Regions from separate parts of the Enterobacter chuandaensis genome, predicted to be linked through region 4. Evidence: predicted binding sites of a transcription regulator. Region 4 holds the regulator's gene; each other region holds the start of a gene.
The links. The regulator PhoB, encoded in region 4, activates phosphate uptake and scavenging genes when phosphate is short. The targets are predictions, from matches to a motif close to CTGTCATAAAACTGNCNNAT.

Region 1 (5,780 bases), 1.1 Mb from region 4:
CTTCAGCGCGCTGCTCCGGATAGAGCGAATACATTTTGTTAAAGGTACGCAGCAGCGTGGACTTGCCACAGCCAGACGGACCGATGAATGCCGTGACCTGGTTCTTCGCGATATCCAGGTTGATGTTCTTCAGGGCATGGAATTTGCCGTAGTAGAAGTTCAAATCACGAACCTGAATCTTACCCGGGGCAGTATCAACCATACTCATTGACTCATTTCCTCATTCGGCGCCGCGAGCTGCCGCGCCGTAAAAAATTAACCGTGTTTCTTCTTCGCGAAAATGACGCGCGCCAGAATGTTCAGCAACAGTACGCAAAGGGTGATGATCAGCACCCCGGCCCAGGCCAGCTGCTGCCATTCCGCGAATGGGCTCATCGCAAATTTAAAGATCGTCACCGGCAGGTTGGCGATCGGCTGCATCATGTCCGTGCTCCAGAACTGGTTGGAGAGGGCAGTAAACAGCAGCGGTGCCGTTTCACCGGCGATACGGGCGATAGCCAGCAGGATACCGGTCATGATCCCCGAGACCGACGCTTTCAGGGTGATCGCAGAAATCATTTTCCATTTCGGCGTACCCAGCGCGTAAGCCGCTTCACGCAGGCTGTCCGGCACCAGTTTCAGCATGTTTTCGGTGGTACGAATGACGATAGGCACCTGCAGCAGCGCCAGCGCAATCACCCCAGCCCAGCCGGAGAAGTGTTCCATTTGCGCGACCACGATGGTGTAAACAAACAGGCCCACGACAATCGACGGAGCGGAAAGCAGGATGTCGTTAATGAAACGAATCACCTCTGCCAGCCAGGATTTACGCCCGTACTCCGCGAGATAGATACCGGCCATGATGCCCAGCGGCGTACCGAAAACGGTCGCCCACAGGATCAGCAGGCCGCTGCCCGCCAGGGCGTTCGCCAGGCCACCACCCGCCGTATTTGGCGGCGGCGTCATCTCAGTGAACAGCGCCAGCGACATTCCATCAATACCACGGGTGATGGTGGACATCAGGATCCAGATCAGCCAGAACAGGCCGAATGCCATCGTTGCCATGGAAAGCGTCAGCGCAATACGGTTTTTGAAACGACGCTTCGCCTGCATTTTGCGGCGGGATTCCGCAAGCGCAGTGGTATTTTGCATTTCGAGCGTTGCCATCAGCGAGCCCCCTCATTTTTCGCGAGACGCAGGATCATCAGCTTGGAAATCGCCAGAACAATGAAGGTGATAACGAACAGAATCAGACCCAGTTCCATCAGCGCTGCGACGTGAAGCCCGGATTCCGCTTCGGCAAACTCATTCGCCAGCGCGGAGGTAATACTGTTACCCGGCATATAGAGTGAGGCGCTGTCGAGCTGGTAGGTGTTACCGATGATAAAGGTCACCGCCATGGTTTCACCCAGCGCGCGACCTAAGCCCAGCATCACGCCGCCGATCACCCCATTTTTGGTGAACGGAAGGACAATGCGCCAGATAACTTCCCAGGTGGTGCAGCCGATGCCGTAGGCCGACTCTTTCATCATCACCGGAGTTTGTTCGAAGACATCGCGCATTACCGCCGCAATGTACGGAATAATCATGATGGCGAGGATCACACCTGCTGCCAGAATGCCGATGCCGAATGCCGGACCAGAGAACAGGGCCCCCACAAACGGAATGGCAGAGAGAACGTTACCGACCGGCTCCTGGAAGTACGTTGCAAACAGCGGCGCAAAGATAAACAGGCCCCACATGCCGTAAACGATACTTGGAATGGCCGCCAGCAGTTCGATGGCAATACCCAGCGGGCGACGCAGCCAGCCCGGTGCCAGTTCCGTCAGAAACAGGGCAATACCGAAGCTTACCGGAACGGCAATAAGCAGAGCGATAAACGAGGTCACCAGCGTGCCGTAAATCGGCACCAGCGCACCGTAGATGTCATTCGGCGCGTCCCACTCTTTGGTCCACAGGAAGGAGAAACCGAATTTCTGAATGCTCGGCCAGGAGGAGAAAATCAGAGACACGATAATGCCGCCCAGCAGCAATAGCACAATCAGCGCAGCCAGTTTGACCAGCGCGCCGAAAATCATGTCACCTTTTTTACCCGGAGGGTTAAATGCAGGCTTGGTTGCAGCCATAAATTACTCTTCTTTATGAGACGTCTTACGAATATGCCCGGTGGCGCTGACGCTTACCGGGCCTACAGGATGAACCGTAGGGCGGGTAAGCGCAGCGCCACCCGCCATCTTCGTTAAATATATCCTGTTAGTACAGCGCTTTACCGCTGCTGTCTTTCACGTTGGTTTTCCATGCAGCACGGATCTGCTCAACCACGCTGTCTGGCAGGCTGGCGTAATCCAGGTCGTTAGCCTGTTTGCCGCCGTTTTTGTATGCCCAGTCGAAGAACTTCAGCACTTCAGCGCCCTGCTCAGGTTTCTTCTGCTCTTTGTGAACCAGGATGAAGGTGGTGGAAGTGATTGGCCACGCGCCTTCGCCTTTCTGGTTAGTCAGATCCTGTGCGAAAGATTTGCTCCAGTCAGCGCCTTTCGCGGCATTAGCGAAGTTCTCTTCGGTTGGGCTAACCGGTTTGCCGTCAGCAGAAACCAGTTTGGTGTAAGCCAGGTTGTTCTGCTTAGCGTACGCATATTCTACGTAGCCGATAGAGCCAGGCAGACGCTGTACGAACGCGGCGATACCGTCGTTACCTTTACCGCCCAGACCGGTTGGCCAGTTAACGGTAGAGCCAGAACCGACTTTAGATTTCCACTCTTCGTTCACTTTCGCCAGGTAACTGGTGAAGACGAAAGAGGTACCGGAGCCGTCCGCACGGCGAACCACAGCGATGTTCTGCGAAGGCAGCTTAACGCCCGGGTTCAGCTTAGTGATGGCTTCGTCATCCCATTTTTTGATTTTGCCCAGGTAGATGTCGCCCAGGGTTTTGCCGTCCAGCACCAGCTCGCCTGATTTCAGGCCAGGGATGTTAACAGCCAGCACAACACCGCCGATCACGGTCGGGAACTGGAACAGGCCTTCCTGATTCAGTTTCTCGTCAGACAGCGGAGCGTCTGATGCACCGAAATCAACGGTATTCGCGGTAATTTGTTTTACGCCACCGGAGGAGCCGATACCCTGATAGTTAACCTTGTTACCGGTTTCTTTCTGGTAGGTATCTGCCCATTTGGCATACACCGGCGCAGGGAAGGTTGCACCAGCGCCAGTCAGGCTTGCTGCTGCGAAAGCAGAGAAAGCGCTCAGAGATAAGGTCGCGGCGACAACAGTTGCGACAGTGGTACGCATAACTTTCATAATGTCTCCTGCAAGGATTTCGTAAATCATTGTTTAAGTGGCTACGATGAGCAAAATAGGACAAACAGGTGACAGATAAATGTACGAATTATGACAGTTTTATGACAATCAACGTATTTGATTTAAGGTAATGTTTTTAATATAAATAAAATCATATCCCTGTCATGATAATGTCACACTGAGATGCGTTAAGCCTGGTTCAAAGACGTGAATATGACAACGGCTGTCATAAACAGCCGTTGTCATTAATTTTGAATTTCGAGGGTCAGTGTTGCCCAGGCTTCAAAGGTGCCGGGCTTCGGAATACTCCCCGTCGCGCTGGCCGGGGCGGCAGAGAAGGTGAGCGAGTTTACTTCGGCGCCCCCCTGGTTGGCTCCCATATCCATCTCCATGCTTCCCCCATTGACGTTGACGACGCGGTCCCATTTATCATAAATAACGATCCCTACGTCATCATTGCCGTTCACTTTCATCATCGTGGCGTCAGCGTCAACGGGATCGGCATGGAAAGCGGATCGGACGATGTTCTCATCCAGCATGCCGGTACATTTCACCTGTATCATCTTGCGGATTTTATGGCTACCGACCGCCTCGCCTTTGGTGGCAGAAAACGCGCTGGCGGGAATTTTTCCAAAATCGATTTCCAGCGACTGACCCGGCGCGATCTCGCAGTTTTGCGGTACCACGATGTCCCCGGCAATTTTTATTTCAGCGAGCTTCTCGGTACTTGCCAAAGAGGACGCTTCATCGATACCGCCGTAGAGCGTGGCAATCGTCGTCCCCGGAACGGTAACTTTTCCAATAAAGGGCTTGTCGATCAAAAACGATAATTTTACCTGAGAGCCGGTATCAAGCGTTGCCTCTGAGCCTTCTTCACCGGAGGCATAGCAGTAAATACCGGACGTCACCCGGTTGGGCTCCGCCTCAAAGGGAACGGGGAGATAGTCGCGTCCCAACACGTGAATGGAGGACGCAATGCTGAGCTGGTCGTTCAACTTGTAGTAGGTATATCCGTTTTTAACGGTATCAACGCTTAAGGGCGAACGCGCGGTGAAGTAGACGCTACGATATGTAGTGGTGAAATGGGTCAGGCAGTTACATCCCAGCTTATACTGGGAAGGCGACTGCAGGGTCGTCAGATCGCGCACCTCGGTTCCCGCCTGGTTTTTATTGGCCGGTATTTCTGCCCCGTTAAGATTCAGGTTGAAAATATAGGTGCCGCCGATGGCGAAACACACCCCGCCTTCTGTCGTCGCAGCGTGGGAAAAAGGGGTAAAAAGCAGCATGGCGACTGCTATAAAAGTGATACGTTGTTTCATCTCATTTCCCTATTGGCACATTACCGCTGTTTGAACCAGTTCAACACCCGTTGGTTTGGGGAACTGATAATGGACCTCGCAAGGTTTCGTATTTTCTCTCCCCCATTTCAGCGTGAACGTTCCCTCTTCCGGCATGCCCGAAAGATACAGTTCGCCATTCTCGCCGGTAATGCCCGTCACGCTGCCCGTCGCCAGTTCGGCAGACGCCACTGCGCCAAAGGGGACCGGTTTGCCGTTAGCCTGTGTGACCTCAAAGAGCACGCGATAGCCAACGTGGGTGATAAATTCGGCCCGCACCACCGCACCTCGCGTGGGGATCACGTTAAGCACGCTGTTCTCCAGTTCGACGTTCGCTTTTTCAAAGTAATCGCTCTCAATTTCCACACGGTTTTCATCGTAAGCATTAAGCTGCGTTTGAACGGTATAACCTCGCCAGTCGGTAGCCGTACCGGTGCCGTTTTCCATTGCCAGACCGGCTGCGCCGGGTGCTTTAATCAGCGCCACGGTTTCGCCCATCTCCTGCGAGAACGTCACTCCATCGCCATGCAGCAGGATCCCGCCGCGCGCGCCGTAGTTGAGCCGCTGGCTCTCCTGGTTGTAGTCATAGCTGCCGTTAACCGAACCATAGGTTCCGTCATATCCCACCCCCGCGCTGCTGCTGTACACACTGTCATCCGCATCCCAGGACTGCTGGAGGTTCCAGGAGAGATTACGGTTATCAAGCGCCGTACCGTTCAGGCCAAGCTGGTGCATTCCTTTTCCGCTGTTGTTCTGCGTGAGGCCGTAGCTCACATAGCTGTCCGGCAGCAATGCTGACAGCGGCACGGAGAACGACAGCATAAAAACCTGTTCGCTTTCTCGGTCGTCGCTATCTGAATACTCCGCGCTCTGCGCCGTGGTGATGGAATCACTGTAGTTCCAGGAGAGGTTCCAGGAAAGAGACCGCCAGACATTGCTGTAGCCAAGCTGAACCAGCCGTTCAACTTCGTCGGTTTTCCAGTACTGCTGGCGGCTCAGCGTGAGATAAATGTTCCCCATCCCATCGCCGAAATTCTGCGTCCAGGTCCCTTCAAGCCGGCTGCGTCGGTTGCCCGTTACCCAGAAATCGCGCTGACTGTTCTGGCGTGACGCCCATTCATTGAGGGTGTAGTAGCCCTGTGTTGAGTAGCGATACCCCACCAGCCTCAG
Region 2 (5,780 bases), 140 kb from region 4:
GACAGATTTGACGAATGGTTCTTTGAACAAACAACAGCATTAAAAGAAGATGTGCTGGCGACAAAACCGGTTGCAACCAAACACGGTTTTATAACGAAATGATCTCGCTGGCTGACGTTGAGTACAGCAGACATCTGGCGGATAAGGAGGCCATATGGCAACGCTAAACGAACTCATGGCACAACAGAGCGCGGAAAGTCAGGAGCGTATTGCGGCTAAAGTTGAAGTGATGCGCAGAATTGTTGCCCTGAGCCAGCTGCGGGAAGAGCTCAATGTTTCACAGACAGAGCTGGCCGAGGCTATGGGGGTAAAACAACCTACTGTGGCAAAAATCGAACAACCGGGAAACGATCCCCGGCTTTCAACGCTCAAGCGCTATGTCAGCGCGCTCGGCGGTGAAATGAGCATTGATGTGACGTTACCGAATGGGAAACGGATCGCGTTTCAGATTTGATACTGCAGGTGGCTGCTTCGCCTGACCGGGCGTGAAGGCAGGTGCGGTCTGGTGCCCTCACCCCGGCCCTCTCCCACAGGGAGAGGGAGAAAACCGCGCTACTTTTTGCGCGAGAGCTTAAATGCGATAAACAGGAACACCACCCACACCGGCAGCAGCATCGCCGAGAGACGCATCTCCTCCATGGTGCACATCAGCACCAGAATCAGCCCCAGGAACGCAATACAGATATAGTTCCCCGCCGGGTAGAGCAGCGCTTTGAACTGCGTCTCGCGTCCCTTGCGGCGCATCGCCGCGCGAAAGCGCAGGTGAGCCAGGCAGATCATGATCCAGTTCAGCAGCAGCGTGGCGACAACCAGCGCCATCAGCAGGCCAAACGCCTCCTTCGGCAGCAAATAGTTAATCAGTACCACCAGCGAGGTGATTGCGCCGGAAAGGAACAGCGAGTTAACCGGCACGCCGCGACGGCTGACGCGGGTAAGGAACTTCGGCGCGTTGCCCTGCACGGAGAGGCCAAACAGCATGCGGCTGTTAGAGTAAACCCCGCTGTTATAAACCGACAGCGAGGCCACGAGGATGACAAAGTTCAGCGCCGAAGCGACCACGTTACTGTTCAGATCGTGGAAAATCATCACGAACGGGCTGCTGTCGGACTTCACTTCCACCCACGGGTAGAGCGCCAGCAGTACCACCAGCGAGCCGATATAGAACAGCAGGATACGGTACACCACCTGGTTGACCGCTTTCGGTATGCTTTTGTGCGGGTCGCGCGCTTCAGCAGCGGTAATGCCAATCAGCTCCAGCCCGCCGAAGGAGAACATGATCACCGCCAGCGACAGGATCAGCCCTTTCCAGCCGGTCGCCAGGAAGCCGCCGTGCTGCCACAGGTTGTCGATAGTGGCCCGCTCGCCGCCGTGGCCGGAGAACAGCAGCCACAGACCAAAGCCGATCATGCCGATAATCGCCAGCACTTTAATCAGCGCAAACCAGAACTCAGTTTCACCGTAAAGACGCACGTTGACGAGGTTAACGGCGTTAATGATGATGAAGAAGGCCGCCGCCCAGATCCACGTCGGCACGTCCGGGAGCCAGTACTGCATATAGATGCCTGCGGCGGTCAGCTCTGCCATCCCCACCAGCACGAACATCACCCAGTAGTTCCAGCCAGAAAGGAAGCCTGCGAACGGACCCCAGTATTTATAGGCAAAGTGTGCGAAGGAGCCTGACACCGGCTCTTCAACGACCATCTCGCCGAGCTGGCGCATGATCAGGAAGGCGATAATCCCCGCGATCGCGTAACCCAGCAGAACCGCCGGACCGGCCATCTGAATGGCGGGGCCGATACCGAGAAACAGCCCGGTACCGATCGCGCCGCCGAGGGCAATTAACTGAATATGTCGATTTTGCAAACCACGTTGCAGCGTCGGATTCTGATCCGACGTGGCTTCAGCGCTACCATGGCCTGAAGCGGATGACGCGTCTTTCACGCCCTACCCCTGTCTCTTTTTTAGAAGGGGCACGTTTTAACACTTCATGCTGGTGGTAGCAAGCTTAACGCCGGGCCAGCGCGTGCGCCCGGCGGATAAACGTTACGACCCGATGATGCCGCCGTCCGCTTTGGTAATCACCACCGTTGACGAACGCGGGCGTCCGTTCGGGCTGGCGTCCGGCCAGTTGGAGACGGCGCGCGGATTGGCCGGGTCGGTAATATCATCCCCGCCCTCCCCCGGATGCTGTATGTTGATAAACAGCGTCCGGTTGTCCGGCGTAAACGCAATGCCGGTGATTTCGCATCCGCGCGGCCCGGTCAGGAACCGGCGATACTCGTTGGTGCCCGGAATGGTGGCCACCATCTGATTATTACCCATCCCCTCGTACGCTTTCTTATTGATGGTGCTGGAGGAGACGTCGGTCTGGATCCACAGGACGCCCTGGTGATCGAACGACAACCCATCCGGGCTGCCGAATGCCGCGCCCTGCATGGAGCCTTTGGCCTTCGGATCGTCGCCGTCAGTGCGCCCGGCCATCACCAGAATATCCCACTTAAAGCGTGCAGCGGCAGGATCGGCGCCGTCTTCGTGCCAGTGCATAATATGACCAAACACGTTGTTGGCGCGCGGGTTGGCGGCATCCACCGGCGCTTTTCCCTCTTTACCGCGATCGCTGTTGTTGGTGAGCGTACAGTAGACGCTGCCGCTGGCGTGCGGATCGACGGCAATCCACTCGGGGCGATCCATCTTCGTTGCCCCCACCGCGTCGGCCGCCAGGCGGGTTTTAATCAGCAGATCGCCCTGGCTTTCAAAGCCGTTGCTTTTATCCAGACCGTTTTGCCCGAAGATCAGCGGCAGCCAGTCGCCGCTACCGTCCTCGTTGAACCTGGCGACGTACAGCGTGCCGGAGGTCAGCAGCTGCATATTGGCTTCACGGTTCGCGGGATCGTATTTTTTATCCGAGACGAACTTATAGATGTACTCAAACTTCTGGTCGTCACCCATATAGACCACCACGCGGTTATCGGCCGCGAGCGTGACGGCCGCCCCCTCATGCTTGAAGCGGCCCAGCGCGGTGTGCTTGCGCGGCGTGGAGGTCGGGTTGTACGGATCAATTTCCACGACCCAGCCGAAACGGTTGGGTTCATTAGGGGTTTTATCGACGCTGAACCGCTCATCCACCTCGTTCCAGCGGTAGGATTCATCGCTGTCGCTGATGCCGTAGCGTTTTTCCAGCGGGTTGCGATCGGCTTTTTTGACAAAAATATCCGACCAGTTCTCCTCGCAGGTGAGATAGGTGCCCCACGGCGTATGGCCGTTAGCGCAGTTTTGCATAGTGCCCAGCACGCGCTCCCCTTTCGGGTCGGCGGCGGTTTTCATTAAGTCCTGATGCCGCGCAGGGCCGGTAAGCTGCATCGGCGTATTGACGGTGATGCGGCGGGCATAGGAGGACGGGCGTACCACCTGCCAGTCGCTGCCGGTTTTTTTCACTTCCACCACCGACACGCCCATCGCGTTCTGCCCCTTGCGGGCCTTGTCGAGGCTCCAGTTCGCCGTCCCGTCGGTAAACAGCATTCCGTTGTCGATGTATTCATGGTTCAGCGCCAGCAGGCCATGCTCCGGGTTGTGCGCCCCCTGCGGCAGGCTAAACCACGCCATCCCGTCGTGGTGCATGCCCGCCTGCACGGCCTGTTCGTCCGTGGTGTTGCTGGCGTCCGGCTTAAAGGCCGGCATGTTGTTTTTGATCCCCGTCGGGTCACCCCAGCGATAGAACGGGCGGGCAATATAGCCTTCCGGCACCCTGACCGTATCTTCCGTGGAGACGTCAATGCTGGTAAAGCCCAGGGAAACCGCCTTTGCCAGCGCGGAAGGCTTCGATACTGCGGCAACGGCATTTTCGGGTTTGATCAAAAAGGGGAATGAAACGGCAGCCCCCGCCACGGCGCCCATCTGGAGAAAACGGCGGCGGGAGAGGAACACCTCTGCAACCTGGGAGAAAACCGGGTTGGCGCTGCGGTTAGTAATGTCGTCGCGATGTTCTTTTTTAAATACGGATTTGAGGGGTCTGCCCATAGCGGCTTCCTGTCATTGGCCAAGAGGTAAAGAGTTGGCGACCAGTGTAAGAAGCTTTTATTACAATTTTATAACACAGTGACGGAAGGATGGGGGCATCCGTGCCCCGGATAACGAGGTGGAACGCTTAGAACTCGTAGCCAACCGAGACCTTAAAGGTACGCGGTTCGCCCTGAGTGATGTAGGTACCGGAGTCGTCCACGCTGGCCCAGTAGTTCTCATTGGTCACGTTGTCGATGCCCGCGCGCACGGTCATCTGGTTTGCGTTGTGGTTCACCGCGAAGCGATAGCGCATGCCCAGATCCAGCGTGGTGTAGCTGTCGAGCTTTTTGGTGTTCGCCAGGTCAGCATACTGCGTGCCGGAGTGGTTCACGCGCGCGGTCGCCGTCAGGCCTTCAACCGGCTTGATGTCGTACTCCGCGCCCAGCACGGCGTAGAAGTTCGGAATGCCGATCGCATCGTTGCCCTGGTTCACGCCGTTTTTAGTTTTGGTCAGCTCCGCCTGCAGCCAGGTGGCGCTGGCGTTCAGACGCATCCCGAGCATCGGCTCGCCGAAGACGTTCAGCTCCACGCCACGGTTACGCTGCTCCGCATCCAGGCCGTAGTGATTGTTAGCATCGAGGATCGCCGACGGCATTTTGATCTCAAACAGCGCCAGCGAGCCGCCCACGCGCCCGAAGTCCGCCTTCACGCCCACTTCGTTCTGCTTAGAGTGAACGATGCCGGTGCTCTGCCCGTAGTTGGTGGCGGTGTTAGGTGCGGTTTTGCCCGGCTGCAGCGCTTCGGTGTGGTTGGCGTAGAGGGAAATTTCCTCCCACGGTTTGTAGACCACGCCATAGGTTGGCATCCAGCGGCTGCCGTCGAAACCATCCGCGTCGTTCTCTGCGCCGGTAATTTTGTTATACCCGCGAACGACCACTTTCTGATGGCGCGCGCCTGCGGTGAACAGCAATTTGTCGTCCAGCACGCCCAGCGTGTCGCTCAGCAGCCAGCCCTGGGTGCGGGTGCGCCCGCTGGTCAGCGGATCGCTGTATTTACCGCCGGAGCCGTTGAGGTTGGTGCTGTCCGGCATATCGACGCCGGTGTTGTGGTAGATGTTGGTGATCGGGTTATCCTTCGTCGCCGACATTTTCCACGCGATTTTTTCGTTTTTGGTCATTGCGGAGTACCCGACGTTCACCTTGTGCGAGATGAAGCCGGTGTTGAAGTTACCGCGAATGCCCGCCATGCCGCTGACGGAATCGCTGATACGGTTGGTATCAAGACGGCTGACTACCGCATTACCGCTTTTATCCATCAGCTTCGGCGCGCTGTAGATCCCTTCTTCGTGCGCGTGCTGCGCGCCCAGTCCGGTATACGCCGTCCAGCTATCGGTGATGTCGTACTCGCTGCGCCACATCCCGAACTCGTTTTCGATGTCGCTGTAGGCCCACTTCTGCGAGAAATTCCGATCGTTCTTCGGCGGTTCAGGCACAAAATCCACCGCCGAGATGTTGACGCTGGTCGGGCTGCCGTGGAAGGTTTTTTTCTGATAACCGAGGTCCAGTGAGGTGCGGAAGCGGTCGCCTTTATAGTCCAGACCGGTGGAGAGCAGCGTGGTGCGGCGGCGGTCGTTCGGTACGCCGGTTTCCCCTTCACGATGCACGAGGTTCACGCGCGCGCCAAACTGGTCGCTATCGCCAAAGCGACGGCCCGCATCCAGCGTGGTGCCAATCTGGGAGTCCGAGGTGTAGTCCACGCCCACTTTCGCCTGCGGGGTGTCG
Region 3 (5,780 bases), 400 kb from region 4:
CGCGACAACCCGGCGTACTTCGAAGAGTTCTTCGGCCCGGTGGCGCAGATGTACGTGGTGAAAAACGACGACGAGGCGGTCGCGCTGGCGAACGACTCCCATTATGGCCTGGGCGGGGCGGTGTTCAGCCAGGACATCGAGCGCGCGAAGAAAATGGCGTCGCGGATCGAGACCGGGATGGTGTACATCAACTGGCTCACCGATACCGCAGCAGAGCTGCCGTTCGGCGGCGTGAAGCGCTCCGGCTACGGACGCGAGCTGTCGGATCTGGGGATCAAAGAGTTTGTGAACCAGAAGCTGGTGGTGGTGCGTCAGTAAGCGGTCATAAAAAACCTGCCGGTCGGCAGGTTTTTTTTCAGTTGATTACTGGACTTCGATCTTGTCCCAGCCGCTTTTGAACATGCAGCTGTCGACTAACGTATCCCGGCGATATTCATTCGCGTCTTCAACCGTGTAGCTCGTGGAAATATCCTTTTTCTTGTTCTTTTTGTCCGTTTTTTCGGAGCTCGAACCGGTCACCACGTTGTCCGGGGGCAAATCAATCAGCGCCTGCGCTTCGCATTCCGTGAGCTTTTTATTCATCTCAGCGTCGCTGACGCCCGGTTTTACCCATTTGTACTGGACGCAGCCGGTGAGCATCAGCGTGAGGCTCAGAACGCAAAGCGCGGTAATGCGGTGTTTCATCAGAAGGTCACTCCACCGCCTACATATGCGCCGTCAATCAGCGTGTGGCCAGGACGACCATCTTTGCCGTCCACGCTTACGTGGCGGTAGCCCACTTTCAGGGTTACTGGCGTAATCGGCGTCCAGCTTACGCCGCCGTTGGCTTCCACGTAGTTTTTCACGCTGTTGTTCAGGCCTTCTGGCGCCACATAGCCTTCACCGTAAACGTGGATGCTGTCGGTCAGGGCAACGTTTACGCCACCGCCAATCGGGAACGCCACGCCGTTATCGCCTTTTTTCGGGCCGATGTAGATGGCCTTTGCGCCCGCGTTCAGCATTACCGGGCCAAGACCCAGGTTATAGCCTGCGCCCACGCCACCTGTCTGGGTACCATCATCGGTGTTTTTCAGCCAGTTGCTTTCGAGATAAATACCGGATGAGGATTTGCCCATTTCCAGGTTGAGGTTAGTAAAGTTTTTACCCTGCTCAACGCTGCCGCCCATTGCCAGTGCGGAACCCGAGATGGCGGTCAGCGCAGAAAGAAGAAGGATATTCAGTTTTTTCATGTTTCATGCCTCGTCATCAAATTAATCTGAGGGCACCTTAACAAGCGATGTTTATGACTGCAAATGTGATGCAAATCGACTTTTTATGCTGTAATTGTTAATTTTTTTATTTTTATTTGTAACGCTGAAGTTGGGTTGTGGGGGTGTCAATGCGCAAATTTCAGGCGTTGAGGAACAGTTTACTTTTTTGACTAAACGAACTCTGAACGAGCCGGGGAAAGTGATTTGAGATGCATTAATTGGGTTTCTAATAATTTCCAATTCAATTTCTAAAATCACATAAAAAAAACAAATTTTTACATATTTATGGTCAATATTCGTTCAGATGCCAGGCCGCGTTTCCTTTCCATGTCATTTTTCTGACACGTTTGTTCATTACGTTGTGGGCTTCACTTTCTGGATGCTAACAATATGAAAAGAAAAATCATTCCTGTGCTTATCGGTTGTGCGCTCTCTTTCTCTGGCCTGGCGGCGCAGCCCACCGCTGAGCGCTATGTCGTCAGCTTCCCCGACGGCTCACACGTGAAATACAGCGGCGCGTTTGCCAGCGCGTTTCCGAATGGGCTCCCGGTAGGGATTGGCTCCGGGCTGCTGTTTACGGGCAAGCAGGGCGATGCCCTGACCTTTGCGACCGTGACCGATCGCGGTCCAAACGCAGATGCGCCAAAAATGGGTAAAAACGAAGCCAAAATTTTTGTCACGCCGGATTTCGCGCCGCTGCTGATGACCATCCGCGTCCAGAACGGCAAAGCTGAGGCTGTCGACGCCCGTCCGTTGCATGATGATAAAGGCGAGATTAACGGCCTGCCGCTGCAAAGCGGCGTAATTGGCTCCACCAATGAGGTGGCGTTCAGCGATACCCTTAAGATCCTGAAAGGTGACAACCGCGGGCTGGACACGGAAGGCATCACCCCGGACGGCAAAGGCGGCTACTGGCTGTGCGACGAGTATGGCCCGTTCCTGATTAACGTCGACAGCAAAGGGAAAATTCTGGCGATCCACGGGCCGCAGGCGGCAGAAGGGGAAAAATCCATCGCGGGTGGTCTGCCAAACGTTATCAAATGGCGCCAGCCGAACCGGGGCTTTGAAGGCCTGACCCGGATGCCGGACGGGCGGATTATCGCCGCCGTGCAAAGCACGCTGGATATCGACGGCAAGAGCAAAAAGCAGGCGCTGTTTACGCGTCTGGTGAGCTTCGACCCGGCAACCGGGAAAACGGCGATGTATGGCTACCCCATCGACAGCGCGGCCTACAGCAAAAACAGCGATGCCAAAATCGGCGACATTGTGGCGCTGGATGACCAGCATATCCTGTTAATTGAGCAGGGTGAGGATAAAAACGACGCGATGCGTAACCTCATCTACAAGGTGGATCTCAGCAAGGCGAGTGACCTGACCGCCTTCGACAAGCCGGGCGAGTACCCGGAGTTTGATGATGAGAAAACCCTGGCGCAGCGCGGCATTGACCTTGCTGCAAAAACGCAGGTTGTCGATCTGCGCGCGCTGGGCTGGCAGCAGGAGAAGGCTGAAGGGCTGGCGCTAATTGACAGCAAAACGCTTGCGGTGGCGAACGATAACGACTTTGGCGTGAAGGTGGCGATGCAGCACCCGGTCGAGGGCAAAAAGCTCAAGGATTATCGGGTGAACGCGGAGGGCACGCTGACGCTGGATGATAAACCGGTGGAAACCACGCTCAACGTGAAGCCGCTGAAGAAGCCGGAATCGGACAGCGAGCTGTGGATTGTGACGCTGCCGGAGGCGGTGAAATAATACCCGGGCTTACCCCTCACCCTAACCCTCTCCCCAAAGGGGAGAGGGGATGTCCGCTGCTTACTGGGCAGCTAGACCGTCTTAACGCTCTTTTCCCAGGTCTCGACCAGATGATCGCGCAGACTTCCGGTTCCGTGCATGGTCACCAGAAGATTCTGGCGCGCGCGGGTAAATCCGACATACAGTCGCTTAATATCATCGCTCAAATCTTCTTCATCCCTTTCCTTTGCGGCATCCATAATGGCGACCGATTGAAATTCAAGACCCTTACTGCTTGGCAGCGGCATTACGCAGAGGAAATCATTCTGTGGTGACCAGTGTTTTTTATCATCGCTGGAAACAATCATCTGGTAGGGGATCTTGCGGGCTTCGAGCCTTGGTCCGAGCATACCCGAAATGCTGTAAGTTGAGGGGCAGAGTATAGCGATTTCCGACCAGGCAACCCCCTGTTGTCGCTGCTCAGTGACCCAATCCAGAACACGTGTAATCTCCTCGTCCTGATTATCAAAGCTTGCCAGCGCCGGATAGTTTCCGGACAGTCCACCTGCGGCGGGCAGCTGGTATTTGAGGGAATCTTCAATGTGATTATTGAGATAATTAAAAGCAATACTGCTGGCAAAATGGAGTATTTGCCGGGTGTTGCGATAATTGGTATCCAGAATAGTGGTGCGGCCCTGCGCCTTTATATCGACGCTGGAAAGGGTAAAATCGAGAGCTTTCTTTTTCTGATAAATTGACTGAGCGTCATCATAGAGGAAAAGCAGGGAGCTATCTTTATCGTCCGGCATCTTAGCGAGTATTCTTAGCCATTCCGGCTTAAAATCATGTCCTTCATCTATCAAAACGGCGCTGTACTGTTCCGGTTTGATAATGCCCTCTTCAAATGCCACCGTCAGCGCATTTTCCATCAGCTCAATAAAGTTTTTGCTCCTGGGGGGAAGACGTCGATGCGCGTTTAATTGTTGATAACACCAGGCGTGAAAATGGATAACCTCGACAGGAAGCCTCAGGCTGTGCTGTTCGAGCTGCGCTTTGAGCTTTTTGGCCAGCGTAATGTTATAGCAAATCACCAGTATCGGTTTGGTGTTTTCTATATTGTTGGCGAGCTCGATGCAGCGGTGATACAAAATGAGCGTTTTGCCTGATCCTGCCACACCATGAATGACCCGGTGTCCCGTCCCCATACTTCTGGCGAGTTGTTCCTGGTTCCTGTCCATCATGCATACCACATCAGGGGTGTTGAACGTAAAATTATCCAGGTCAACCCGCGTGACCGATGGGTTAATGCGGACATCGGGATAAAGATGCCATCGGATGCGGTCGAGTTGCTGTGGTGTTGTGTGATGAATAAAGCGATGTTTGAGGAGGGATTCGAGCCGGGCGGAGATTTGTTCTCGGGTCATAAACTCGGTCAGCTCATCTTTGCAAATCACCTGGCTGGCGGGCAGTATTTCTTCTAATGCTTCGGGAGTAAAACTCTTTTCCAGCTGTGCCCGGGTGATGTTGCTCAAATAAACACCATATCCATACGGCATAATAAAGCTGCCTTCATAATCCCCTTGTTGTTGACGAAGCAGAGGATCGTTTTTCAGACTGCCAATGGTGTTAAAGGTATATTGTCGAACCTGTTCGAGTGGGTTTTTCAACGGCTCAACGCCGTTTTTGGTTTCATAGTGAATATGCGTTTTGTTGGCCGACTTTATTTTTGTGATAAACCAGTCTTTGACTTCTATAAACAGCAAACCTTTTTCGGGGGCGAGAATCACAAAGTCAGGATGCTCTTGCTTATCGCCCATTCGGGTGTCATACCAGCAGGTACACTGTTCGCTGAGGCCCCCTTCCAGGATTCTTGCCAGCCTTTTTTCTCCTGCCGTGATTTTCTCGCTACAGCTGCTGATTGTGGGAATAATGAGTGCCATGTGATGCCTACCAATTCATGAATAGAATAACTCTGCGCAATTAATATTGTCGTGAATATTAATCTAAGCAGGATTTCATTATTGTTAAGGACATTAACAGACAATATTGCAAACAGAAAGAGTGAAGCGCGGAATTTGCTTTAGGGGAACGCGCTCCCTTACAGGATTATAAGGGAGCAATTGTTTATTTCTTCAGCCCTGCAAACGCTGCCCGGATTTCTTCCTCCGGCAGCTGTATTCCAATAAACACCATCACGCTGTGCGGCGCTTCATCGCCCCACGGGCGATCCCAGTCGGCGCTGTACAGGCGCTGCACGCCCTGGAACAGCAGGCGGTTTGGCTCGCCGTCGATCCACAGCATTCCTTTGTAGCGCAGCAGCTTGTCGGCAAACGACAGCAGCAGGTTCTCCATCACGCGCGAAACTTCGCTGATGTCCACCGGGTAGTCCAGCTCCACCACAATCGACGCTACGTCGTTTTGCTTGTCTCCCATAAAGTGGAAGCGCGGTTTCGCGGTGACGTTCTCCTCCAGCATAAAGCCGTTGGTGTTAAATAGCTGGGACAGATCGATGTCGCCATGCGTCACCGTGTAAATCGGCGCGCGGGAGTTGATGCGCGTCAGGCGCTCGCGCAGTTTTTCGCTTCCGCCCGCCACGTCGGTTTTGGTCAGCAGGATTCGGTCGGCGTAGCCTACCTGGGACTGGGCGATGGTGAACTGGTTCATCTGCTCGTCGGCGTGGACCGCGTCGACCAGGGCAATCACGCCGTCCAGCAGGTAGCGTTGGCAGAGGATCGCGTGAGAGAAAAAGGTCTGAATAATCGGGCCGGGGTCGGCCATGCCGGTGCACTCGATCACCAGGCG
Region 4 (5,780 bases):
AAACGCGGTCACGTCGGCGATGGCCACAATCAGGATTTCAAAGCAGTAGGTCCAGCCGGTGATAAACCCAGCCAGCGGGCCTAAATTTTCCTGCGCGTAGCGGGAGAAGGAGCTGGCGGACGGGTTGTGAACCGACATTTCACCGAGGGCGCGCATGATGATATACGCCGCCACGCCGCCGATGATGTAGGCCAGCAGAACGCTTGGACCGGCCATTTTGATGGCATCTGCCGAGCCATAAAAAAGACCGGTGCCGATAGCAGAGCCCAGCGCCATAAAGCGGATGTGGCGAGTGCTGAGTCCACGTTTAAGTTTGTTAGTGCTTTCCATTAAAATCTTGCCATTCAACACGAAAAAACAAAAAACCACGGGGCCTTAAGCCCCGTGGTTAAACAGTTTGTTGCCGTTGATTAATGGGCGTTCGATGCGACCTGACGCCCTGCAGCACGGTCCCAGATAACGGCCAGAACCAGCGCAACAACGGTAGGCATCAGCCAGGCCAGGCCCTGCTCGGACAGCGGCAGACGCTGTGTCCAGGCTGGCAGAATGTCTGCGAACGCTGATGCTTTGATCCCGTCAAGGATACCAAAAATCAGGCTGATAAACATGGCTGGCGCAATAATTCGTGAGGAGTTATGCCACCACGGGCGGGTGAAGCTCAGCACCACCAGCACGATGCATGGCGGATAAATCGCTGTCAGTACCGGAATAGAGACCTGAATCAGGTGGCTCAGACCGAGGTTAGACACCGCCATGGAGAAGATACCGAGGATAAACACCAGGGTGCGGTAAGAGAGCGGCAGATACTGCGCAAAGAACTCTGCGCAGGCGCAGGTCAGGCCAACCGCCGTCACCAGGCAAGCCAGGAAGATCAGCGCCGCCAGCAGCATGCTGCCTGCGCCACCGAAGGTGTGCTGAACGTAAGCGTGCAGGATAGCCGCGCCGTTCGCGTTCTGATCAACCAGCATCGCGCTATCGGAACCCAGGCGGAACAGCGCCAGATACAGCAGCGTCAGGCCCACACCGGCCATCAGGCCAGCCCAGATGGTGTAGCGGGTCAGCAGACGCGCTTCGGTCACGCCGCGGGAACGCGCGGCGTTAACGATAACGATACCAAACACCATCGCGCCCAGGGTATCCATCGTCAGATAGCCGTTCACAAAGCCGTTAGAAAACGCGGCGTTTTTATAGGCGTCCATCGCGTCGCTAATCGGGCCGGCTGGCCAGATGATGGCCGCTACCGCCAGCACGATCAGCGCGACAATTTTCAGCGGTGCCAGGAAGTTGCCGACCGTGTCCAGCAGCTTACCCGGATAGAGGGAAACCAGAATCACAATCGCGAAGTAGATCAGGCTGTAGATAAACAGCGGCATCGCACCGTCACCGGTCAGGGGAGCAATACCCACTTCGAAGGACACGGTTGCCGTACGCGGGGTGGCAAACAGCGGGCCAACGGCCAGATAGCAGACGGTCGCCAGCAGGACGCCCGCCACTTTGCCAATCGGGGTGCTGAGGCTATCAACACCGCCGCCGACTTTCGCCAGCGCGACGACGGTCAGCACCGGCAGGCCCACGGCAGTAATCAGGAAACCAAACGCGGCGGTCCAGACGTGTTCACCCGCCTGTAAGCCAACCATTGGAGGGAAAATGATGTTGCCTGCGCCAACGAACAGCGCAAATGTCATAAAGCCCAGCGCGATGATGTCACGCGATTTTAAGTGATGGGTCATAAAACCTTACTGCCTGTGGATGTGGTGTTGAAAACATTGAGATTTTCGATTTCCCTGACGGGACGATACAGCCGAAAATTTGCTCAATTTCAGCGGGAAATGCTCCCGTCCTGGCGTGGAGAAGAATAGTTTTTCGATTTACCACGCAAATACAGTCGGTCTGACAGTATCTGGGGGGCAATTTAAACGCTTATAACGTTTAAAGGCAAGGTGGGATCGCAAAACCAGAACAATATGCCAGCATGAAAAATCAATCCAGCACAATGCGCTAATTATGAGAAAAACCCATGGCTAATCATGCGAACAAAAAAAAGACAGCCGTATAAAATTCACACGCGTTTCGCTTGACTGCAAAGCAAACGGGCCAGCAAACGCTGGCCCGTGGAAAGGTAAAATGACACGCCTGCCGTCAGGCGATTTTTTTGGCAATTAATCGTTCCGGCATCACAAAGCTGAAGCGGGTTCCTTTGCCCGGCGTACTCTGAATATCAAGACGGCTCTCATGGTGATTGACCGCATGTTTCACAATCGCCAGCCCCAGGCCGCTTCCGCCGGTCTGCCGCGAGCGCGCTTTATCCACGCGATAGAACCGCTCGGTCAGACGCGGAATATGCTCAGGCGCGATCCCCGGCCCGTTGTCCTCCACGCTAAACTCGGCCCCTGCCGGGGTGTGCTGCCAGCGCACCACGATCTTCGTCCCTTCCGGGGTATGATTCACCGCGTTGTACACCAGGTTGGAGATGGCGCTACGCAGCTCATCTTCGCTGCCCAGCACCTTTAGCGTGTTGTCGACGTCAAAAGTAAGGTGGTGTTTTTTATGGCTTAAGGTTTGGGCTTCCCGCTCCACCACCCGCAGCATCATCGGCACATCGATGGTGTCAGTCAGCGCGAGCGAAGGCGCCGCTTCAATCTTCGACAGCGTCAGCAGCTGCTTCACCAGCCCTTCCATCCGGTGCGTTTGCTCGCGCATGGTGTGCAGCGCTTTTTCGCGCGGCGCGCCTTCCAGGGTTTGCTCCTGCATCATCTCCAGATAGCCCTGCAGCACCGTCAGCGGGGTACGAAGCTCGTGGCTGACGTTGGCGAAGAAGTTACGACGCGCCCCTTCCAGCTGGTGCATCTGGGTCACGTCGCGCGCCACCATCAGCCACTGGCGATCGCTGTAAGGCATCACGCGGATTTCCAGATGGCGGCCATTATTCAGCTTCAGATTGTGCGGACGGGTGAAATCACGCTTTTTCAGATACAGCGTGAACTCGGGATAGCGCAGAAGGTTGAGGATGTTCTGACCATTATCGTCTGGCCAGCGCAGGCCCAGCAGCTGTTGCGCAAGCCCGTTACACCAGAAAATAGTGCCTTCTTCTGTCGTCAGGATCACCGCATCCGGCAGCGACTCTGCGCCGCTGCGAAAGCGTTTAATCAGGCTTCCCAGCTCGCGGCGGCGCTTTTTATTACGCATCTGCATCTGGTGCAGACCGTACAGCAGCGGCTCCCAGCTACCGCTTCCCGGCGGTGGCGTCATACTGCGGTCAACCCATAGCCACCATGAAAGGCGCAGCAGGTTCCAGAAATGCCAGATCAGCAAACCGGTCACCGACGCCAGCAGAAACCACGGCAGATACCCAAAAATGGCCCCCAGAAGGAAGGCCGGAATACAGCATAAGATTAGTTCAAAGACGAGCCTTTTCCATGACAGACGTTCCAGCACGCGTCACACTCCTGTCATTGTTCAGAAACGGGTAGAAAAACGATAACCCGTGCCGCGGACCGTCTGCACCATGCGATCGTGGCCGCTCAGTTCCAGCGCTTTTCGCAGGCGGCGGATGTGGACGTCAACCGTCCGGTCTTCGACATACACGTTAGTTCCCCAGACGTTATTCAGCAACTGCTCGCGGCTGTAAACGCGTTCCGGGTGAGTCATAAAGAAGTGCAGGAGTTTAAATTCGGTAGGCCCCATATCGAGGGGATTTTCGCCAGTCATCACGCGGTGTGACGTTGGATCAAGGCTGAGGCCCTGCATCTCAATCACCTCTTCCACCGCCATCGGCGAAATGCGGCGCATCACGGCTTTAATGCGCGCCACCAGCTCTTTCGGGGAGAAAGGCTTGGTAATGTAATCGTCCGCGCCGGTCTCCAGACCGCGAACGCGATCCTCTTCTTCACCACGCGCCGTGAGCATGACGACCGGGATGTCGCGGGTCATCGCCTCACGCTTAATGTGTTTGATAAACTGCAGTCCGGAGCCGCCGGGCAACATCCAGTCAAGCAGAATCAGATCGGGCCAGGGTTCATTCAGCTGGTTCACCGCGCTGTCATAATCTTCCGCTTCAACCGGCTGAAAGCCATTTTGTTCGAGCACGAAGCACACCATTTCACGAATTGGAGCTTCATCTTCTACGACCAGAATACGTCTCGCCATACTTTGCCCTGTCTTATCTTATTTAAGTTACAAGTTTGTAATGCGGCGTCATTATGCGTCAGATTTATGACAGATTTATGAAAAACAGTACCACTATAAATGGCAAACTGTTGTTTTATTACAGCGGTTATTTTCCTTTCCCTGAGAGTTTATAATCGTCCGCATCTTTTTTCGCCACGGATCTCCTATGCGCATACTTCACACCTCGGACTGGCACCTGGGTCAAAACTTTTACAGCAAAAGCCGTGCGGCTGAACATGAAGCGTTCCTGAACTGGCTGCTGGAAACGGCCCAGGCGCACGAGGTGGATGCCATTATTGTGGCGGGTGACATCTTCGATACCGGTTCGCCGCCGAGCTATGCGCGTGAATTATACAACCGTTTTGTGGTGAACCTGCAGCAGACCGGGTGTCATCTGGTGATTGTCGCCGGGAACCATGACTCCGTGGCCACGCTGAATGAGTCCCGCGACATTCTGGCGTTTCTCAATACCACCGTGGTGGCCAGCGCCGGGCACGCCCCGCAGATCCTGAATAAACGCGACGGGTCGCCGGGCGCGGTACTGTGCCCAATCCCCTTTTTACGTCCGCGCGACATCGTGCAAAGCCAGGCGGGGCTGTCGGGTGCGGAAAAGCAGCAGCATTTATTACAGGCCATCACCGACTATTATCACCGGCAGCATGCGGAAGCCTGCACCCTGCGCGGTGAACAGGCCATTCCGGTGATCGCGACCGGGCACCTCACCACCGTCGGGGCCAGTAAAAGTGACGCGGTCCGAGAGATCTATATCGGTACGCTGGACGCCTTTCCTGCGCAAAACTTCCCGCCTGCCGACTACATTGCGCTCGGGCACATTCACCGGGCACAGGTCATCGGCGGCTGCGAGCACATCCGCTACTGTGGTTCCCCTGTTTCGCTCAGTTTCGATGAAACCGGCAAGACCAAGTCCGTGCATCTGGTGAGCTTCAGCGAGGGCAAACTCAGCGCCGTTGAGACGCTGGAGGTGCCGGTCACCCAGCCGCTGGCGGTGCTGAAAGGCGATCTTGCCGCGATTACGCAACAGCTTGAGCAGTGGCGCGGCGCAGATCTTGATCCGCCGGTCTGGCTGGATATTGAAATCACCACCGATGACTACCTGCATGATATGCAGCGAAAAATTCAGGCGCTCACTGAAGATTTGCCGGTAGAGGTGCTGCTGGTGCGCCGCAGCCGCGAGCAGCGCGAGAAAATTTTGCTCGGTGCCCAGCGTGAAACGCTTAGCGAACTGCGCGTTGAAGAGGTGTTCGAGCGCCGCCTGTCGCAGGAAGAGATCGATGATGTGAAGCGGGCCCGGCTCAACGAGCTGTTCAGCCATACCCTGCATGCGCTCAATGACGAGGAAGAAAACGCATGAAAATTCTGAGCCTGCGTCTGAAAAACCTCAACTCCCTCAAGGGCGAGTGGAAAATTGACTTCACCGCCGAGCCGTTTGCCAGCAACGGTCTGTTTGCCATCACCGGCGCAACCGGCGCGGGTAAAACCACCCTGCTTGATGCCATCTGTCTGGCGCTCTACCACGAAACCCCGCGCCTGAATAAGGTCTCCCAGGCGCAGAACGATCTGATGACGCGTGACACCGCCGAATGCCTGGCGGA

Region 1: a site for PhoB is predicted at 3,362-3,381, ahead of pstS (phosphate ABC transporter substrate-binding protein PstS). Genes of this name have one in related genera too.
Region 2: a site for PhoB is predicted at 4,075-4,094, ahead of MX657_RS05935 (PhoX family protein). Genes of this name have one in related genera too.
Region 3: a site for PhoB is predicted at 1,576-1,595, ahead of MX657_RS03405 (esterase-like activity of phytase family protein). Genes of this name have one in related genera too.

Annotation. Positions count from the first base shown of each region.
Region 1 is NZ_CP097173.1:4,647,303-4,653,082, reverse strand. It holds gene pstB (phosphate ABC transporter ATP-binding protein PstB) at 1-208, opposite strand, end outside; gene pstA (phosphate ABC transporter permease PstA) at 256-1,146, opposite strand; gene pstC (phosphate ABC transporter permease PstC) at 1,146-2,105, opposite strand; gene pstS (phosphate ABC transporter substrate-binding protein PstS) at 2,233-3,273, opposite strand; gene stgD (fimbrial protein StgD) at 3,519-4,592, opposite strand; gene MX657_RS22300 (fimbria/pilus outer membrane usher protein) at 4,602-5,780, opposite strand, start outside.
Region 2 is NZ_CP097173.1:1,225,570-1,231,349, reverse strand. It holds gene MX657_RS05950 (hypothetical protein) at 1-102, shown strand, start outside; gene MX657_RS05945 (helix-turn-helix domain-containing protein) at 155-454, shown strand; gene pheP (phenylalanine transporter) at 553-1,941, opposite strand; gene MX657_RS05935 (PhoX family protein) at 2,044-4,017, opposite strand; gene MX657_RS05930 (TonB-dependent receptor) at 4,145-5,780, opposite strand, start outside.
Region 3 is NZ_CP097173.1:683,640-689,419, forward strand. It holds gene MX657_RS03390 (NAD-dependent succinate-semialdehyde dehydrogenase) at 1-318, shown strand, start outside; gene MX657_RS03395 (hypothetical protein) at 364-684, opposite strand; gene MX657_RS03400 (YfaZ family outer membrane protein) at 684-1,229, opposite strand; gene MX657_RS03405 (esterase-like activity of phytase family protein) at 1,641-2,999, shown strand; gene MX657_RS03410 (3'-5' exonuclease) at 3,071-4,918, opposite strand; gene yjiA (GTPase) at 5,103-5,780, opposite strand, start outside.
Region 4 is NZ_CP097173.1:1,081,504-1,087,283, reverse strand. It holds gene proY (proline-specific permease ProY) at 1-330, opposite strand, end outside; gene brnQ (branched-chain amino acid transporter carrier protein BrnQ) at 411-1,730, opposite strand; gene phoR (phosphate regulon sensor histidine kinase PhoR) at 2,140-3,435, opposite strand; gene phoB (phosphate response regulator transcription factor PhoB) at 3,457-4,146, opposite strand; gene sbcD (exonuclease subunit SbcD) at 4,334-5,539, shown strand; gene sbcC (exonuclease subunit SbcC) at 5,536-5,780, shown strand, end outside.